Regions from separate parts of the Allobosea sp. FBZP-16 genome, predicted to be linked through region 1. Evidence: predicted binding sites of a transcription regulator. Region 1 holds the regulator's gene; the other holds the start of a gene.

Region 1 (2,959 bases):
TCTCCAGCAGACAGGTCCAGCCGAGATTGTTGACGTGATTCACGTCGATGCCTGATGTCAGGAGCAGCTTGGCGGTCTCGACATGGGCGCGCTCGCAGGCCGGGATCAGGGCATTGCCGCCATAGCGGTTGCGGATAGTGAGATCGGGCTTCAGCGGCAGCATCGCCGCGATGATCTCGGTGCGGCCGCTGGCGCCGGCCAGAAGCCAGGGCGTGTCCTGGTTCGACGCCTGGGCGTTGGGATTAGCGCCTGCCGCCAGCAGCGCCTTGGCGACGGCGACATGATTGCCGGCGACGGCGAGCAGGAGCGCCGTCTGACGCTGGCCATCGCGCTGTTCGATATCCGCCTTGGCGGCGATCAGGCGATTCACCGCGGCAAGATCACCACGGGCGGCCGCTTCGAGCAGGCCGGTCTGTGCTCCGCTCGCTCCGGCCATCAGCAGCACTCCCGCCAGCAACGCAGCAGCCGGCAGCGGCCGCCTCATCGCCCGCCATCGAGCAGGCGCCCGACCACCTTGGCGGTGTAGTCAACCATCGGCACGATCCGGGCATAGTTCAGCCGGGTCGGGCCGATGATGCCGACCACGCCGACGATGCGCTGGCCGCCATCGCGGAAAGGCGCGGCGATGATCGAGGAACCCGACATCGAGAACAGCTTGTTCTCCGAGCCGATGAAAATGCGCACGCCGTCGCCGGCCTCGGCCCGCGAGAGCAGGTCGATCAGTTCGGTCTGCGTCTCCAGATCGGCGAAGAGCAGGCGGATGCGCTCCAGATCCTCCTGCGCCTTCAGGTCCTCCAGCAGATTGGCCTGGCCGCGCACGATGAGATGCCGGTCGCCGGAAGGGCCGGAGCTCGTCGCTATCCCGGTCTCGACCAGCCGGGCGGTCAGTTCGTCGAGCTCGCGCTCCATCAGGGCGCGGCTGTCGGCGATCTCGCGGCGAAGCTCGTCGAGCGTCTTGCCGACGATGCGGGCATTGAGGAAGTTGCCGGCCTCGACCAGCGCCGACGCCGGCAGGCCCGCCGGCAGCGCCAGGATGCGGTTCTCGACCGTGCCGTCATCGGCGACGAGCACGGCGAGCGCGCGGCCGGCATCGAGCCGGACGAATTCGATATGGCGCAGGCGCACATTGGCCTTGGTGGTGACGACGACGCCGGCGCCGCGCGACAGGCCAGACAGCAAGGCCGAGGCCTCGGTCAGCGTCTGGTCGAGCGAGCGATTGCTGGCGGCGGCCCTGATCTGCGCCTCGATGCGGCCGCGCTCGTCCGAGGTGAGATTGCCGACCTCCATCATGCCGTCGACGAAGAAGCGCAGGCCCCGCTCGGTCGGCAGCCGCCCGGCCGAGGTGTGCGGAGCGTAGATCAACCCCGCCATCTCCAGATCGGTCATGACATTGCGCACCGTCGCCGGCGACAGCGCGATCGGCAGCAGCCGGGCGATGTTGCGCGAGCCGACCGGCTCGCCGGTGGTGAGGTAGCCGTCGACGATCTGCCGGAAGATCTCGCGCGAGCGCTGGTCGATCTCGACCAGGCCGCCGGGTGTCTCGGGGCGCGTATGGGCGCTCATTCCGTGGCGAACAACCTCAACTGCATGATCCATTGTCCCCGCTGGGCGCGGCGGGATCAAGTCCCATGGCCGCTCGCCTTGCCGCACCCCGCTTAAGCGCCTACAAGCCGCCGACTCCAAAAGACAGGAAGACACGATGAGACCCTCGAAGCGCGCAGCCGACGAGATGCGGAAGGTCACGCTGGAACGCGGCGTGGTGCGCTATGCGGAAGGCTCGTGCATGGTCACCTTCGGCGAGACCAAGGTGCTCTGCGCCGCCACAGTCGAGGAAAAGGGGCCGCCGTGGCTGCGCGGCACCGGCAAGGGCTGGGTCACCGCCGAATATTCGATGCTGCCGCGCGCCACGCATGAGCGCACCCGCCGCGAGGTCACCTCCGGCAAGCCCTCGGGCCGCACGCAGGAGATTCAGCGCCTGGTCGGGCGTTCGCTTCGCGCCGTGGTCGACCTGACCGCGATCGGCGAGCGCCAGATCGTCGTCGATTGCGACGTGCTGCAGGCCGATGGCGGCACCCGCACCGCCTCGATCACCGGCGCCTGGGTCGCGCTGCACGACGCGCTGAAATGGATGGAGGGGCGCGGCATGCTGAAAGGTGCCAATCCGCTGAAGGATCATGTCGCAGCGATCTCCTGCGGCATCGTTGCCGGCAATCCGGTGATCGATCTCGACTATGTCGAGGATTCCGGCGCGCAGACCGACGCGAATTTCGTCATCACCGGCTCCGGCGGTCTCGTCGAGGTGCAGGGCACCGCCGAGGGCGCGCCGTTCTCCGAGGAGGAGCTGCTGGCGCTGCTGAAGCTCGCCAAGGGCGGGGTGTCGAAGCTGGTGGCGATGCAGAAGGCGGCGGTGGCCTGACGCCATGACCACGAACCGCCTCCTCACCGGCAAGGTCGTGATCGCGACCCACAACCAAGGCAAATTGCGCGAAATGCGCGAGCTGCTGGCGCCCTATGGCGTCGAGCTGGTCTCGGCCGGCGAGCTTGGCTTGCCCGAGCCGGCGGAGGATGGCCACATGTTCGCCGAGAACGCCGCGATCAAGGCGGTGGCGGCGGCCAAGGCTTCCGGCCTGCCGGCTATCGCGGACGATTCCGGCGTCTGCATCGATGCGCTCGATGGTGCGCCCGGCCTGTTCTCGGCCAACTGGGCCGGGCCGGGCAAGGATTTTGCCCCGGCGCTGGCCCGTGTGCAGGCCGAGCTTGCGAAGCGCGGCGCGACCACGCCCGAGCAGCGCAAGGCGCATTTCGTCTCGGCGCTGGTGATCGCCTGGCCGGACGGGCATCAGGAATTGTTCGAAGGCCGCGTCTTCGGCACGATCGTCGAGGCGCCGCGTGGCACCGCCGGCTTCGGCTACGACCCGATCTTCCAGCCGGCCGGGCATGGCAAGACCTTCGGCGAGAT
Region 2 (2,959 bases), on a different contig from region 1:
GCCGGCTTGACCGGCCGATCCCGCAAAAGGCGATCGGCAACAATCGATTTGGATCGGGTCAGGCGCGGTTCAAGAGGGGTGTAAATTTTTGAGAGACCCGTTTGGTGCCTCGCAAAAGGCGCTGGCGACGACGCTTCCCGGTTGAACCGGCACCGTTGAAGCCAGAGCTGCCCCGCCGAAAGCTAGGCGGGGCTCAGGTCATGTCACGATGATCGCGAGGATGAACCCGCTCGCGCCTGCGAGCATCGCCAGTGCGGTCAGGCGAGCCAGCCCTGCCTTGTCGAGAGGCCGCCTGCGCTGGATGAATTCGACAGCGGACACGTGAACCTCCATGCTTACAGGGACAGGAGGTCGCTGGGCGTCGCATATCTGCTCGCCCTGTCGAACCGCCTGCCACTCTCGCCGCGATCGAGCAATGCGAGCGCGTCCATGACCTCGTCGAAGCCGATCGGGTGAGAGGCAAAAGGTGGGTGTCGCAAGGCGGGGCATGAGTCCACGGCACAGGCGTCGGATGCCCACGACGACAGGATCGCCCGCTTTTCCGAGTTGGGAAGCGAAATGTCGCGCAGGACATCACGCGGACGCTCGTAGAACCGGCTCGGGTGCAATAGCCGGTCCAGGGCGGCGTCGTCGGTATCCGGGCGAGCGGGCGGCACGAGCGCGGTCAATGGCTGGCTCATCGGTGGGTCCTCCAAAAAGCTCCTTTCAGTTGCTGCGCGAGGCGCGCGGGATGAATTTGGGTCCCGGAGGTTGAGCTTCAAGAGGTTCGAGCGCCGAAGCGATTTCCCCCTTACTGCAGCCGGAACTCACCGCTCACCGCGCTGAGATCGGCGGGGCCGATCAGGTCCTTATGGGTGACGGTGATGCGGAACAGCTTGCCGTCGAGCTTGGCCTGCCAGAAGGCGAGGAACTTGTTGAGCTCGGGGAAGCGCGGGGCGAGATCATAGTCCTGCCAGATGAATTCCTGCAGGATCGAAGGGTGGTCGGGCAGGCGATAGAGGATGCCGGCGGTGGTCAGGCCATAGCCCGCGATCTGGCGGGCGAAGTCGGTGGAAGCCATTCCTTTCAGCTCCATGGTTGCGTTGCTCATGGCAGCGCAAATCCAATGCGTCCGCAAGCCGAAAAATTCCAGCTAGCTCCACGAATTCAAGGCGTTAGCACTCGATTGAAAAAAGTGCTGCCAGCCTCTTGAAGGCAAAAATCGGGCAACCTAGATCATCGCGCGGGCACGGCGCCTCAGGGGCGCGCGGAACCTCGCCGCGAGACCCGTACAGGGCCGGCCCGCTTTGACATGTGACCGACATGGAAACTGGAGGAACTCATGAAGTTTCGGCCACTGCATGACCGCGTCGTCGTGAAGCGCATCGACGCCGAGGAGAAGACCAAAGGCGGGATCATTATCCCCGACACCGCCAAGGAAAAGCCGCAGGAGGGCGAGGTCGTCGCGGTCGGCGCCGGCGCGCGCGACGAGACCGGCAAGCTTGTGCCGCCCGACGTCAAGGTCGGCGACCGCGTCCTCTTCGGCAAATGGAGCGGCACCGAGGTCAAGATCGATGGCCAGGATCTCCTGATCATGAAGGAGTCCGACATCATGGGCGTCGTCGAGACGACTGCGACCCTCAAGAAGGCCGCCTGACGGGGTCTTCATTCCACATTATCAACCTGAAACCTCAAGTCTGAAGGAGTGAGGAATCATGGCTGCGAAGGACGTGAAGTTTTCGCAGGACGCGCGCGAGCGGATGCTGCGCGGCGTCGATACGCTGGCAAATGCCGTGAAGGTCACGCTGGGTCCGAAGGGCCGCAACGTCGTGATCGAGAAGTCGTTCGGCGCTCCGCGCATCACCAAGGACGGCGTCACTGTCGCCAAGGAGATCGAGCTTTCCGACAAGTTCGAGAACATGGGCGCCCAGATGGTGCGTGAGGTGGCGTCGAAGCAGAACGACGCCGCTGGCGACGGTACTACGACCGCGACCGTGCTCGCCCAGGCGATCGTGCGCGAAGGCGCCAAGGCCGTTGCCGCCGGCATCAACCCGATGGACCTGAAGCGCGGCATCGACCTTGCGGTCGAGGCCGTGACGAAGTCGCTCGGCGAGCATTCCAAGACGATCACCGGCTCGGAGGAGGTCGCCCAGGTCGGCACCATCTCCGCCAATGGCGACCGCACCATCGGCGCGATGATCGCCGAGGCGATGCAGAAGGTCGGCAAGGAGGGCGTCATCACTGTCGAGGAAGCCAAGACCGCCGAAACCGAGCTCGACGTCGTCGAGGGCATGCAGTTCGACCGTGGCTACCTCTCGCCCTACTTCATCACCAATGCCGAGAAGATGGTCGCCGAGCTTGAGGACCCCTACATCCTCATCCACGAGAAGAAGCTCTCCGGTCTCCAGGCGATGCTGCCGCTGCTGGAAGCGGTGGTGCAGACCGGCAAGCCGCTGCTGATCGTGGCGGAGGACGTAGAAGGCGAGGCCCTCGCCACCCTCGTCGTCAACAAGCTCCGCGGCGGCCTCAAGATCGCGGCCGTCAAGGCGCCCGGCTTCGGCGACCGCCGTAAGGCCATGCTCGAGGATATTGCCATCCTGACCGGCGGAACCGCCGTGAGCGAGGACCTCGGCATCAAGCTGGAGAACGTCACGCTCCAGATGCTCGGGCGCGCCAAGAAGGTGCGCATCGAGAAGGAGAACACCACGATCGTCGACGGGGCGGGCAAGAAGACCGAGATCGAGGCCCGTGTCGCGCAGATCAAGGCGCAGATCGAGGAGATGACCTCGGACTACGACCGCGAGAAGCTCCAGGAGCGTCTGGCCAAGCTCGCCGGCGGCGTCGCGGTCATCCGCGTCGGCGGCGCGACCGAAGTCGAGGTCAAGGAGAAGAAGGACCGCGTCGACGACGCCCTGAATGCCACCCGCGCCGCGGTGGAAGAAGGCATCCTCCCCGGCGGCGGCGTTGCGCTCCTGCGCGC

Evidence for each region. Region 1 encodes HrcA, which represses chaperone genes, less so after heat shock. Its sites were predicted from a motif close to GTTAGCACTCNCNNNNNGNGAGTGCTAAC; they were not measured.
Region 2: a site for HrcA is predicted at 1,154-1,182, ahead of groES (co-chaperone GroES). Genes of this name have one in related genera too.

What each region holds. Positions count from the first base shown of each region.
Region 1 covers NZ_LNCQ01000051.1:13,434-16,392, forward strand. The annotation lists gene CXY91_RS25325 (ankyrin repeat domain-containing protein) at 1-484, opposite strand, end outside; gene hrcA (heat-inducible transcriptional repressor HrcA) at 481-1,563, opposite strand; gene rph (ribonuclease PH) at 1,700-2,416, shown strand; gene rdgB (RdgB/HAM1 family non-canonical purine NTP pyrophosphatase) at 2,421-2,959, shown strand, end outside.
Region 2 covers NZ_LNCQ01000029.1:192,641-195,599, reverse strand. The annotation lists gene CXY91_RS31140 (hypothetical protein) at 199-321, opposite strand; gene CXY91_RS15640 (hypothetical protein) at 336-680, opposite strand; gene CXY91_RS15635 (usg protein) at 791-1,060, opposite strand; gene groES (co-chaperone GroES) at 1,322-1,636, shown strand; gene groL (chaperonin GroEL) at 1,695-2,959, shown strand, end outside.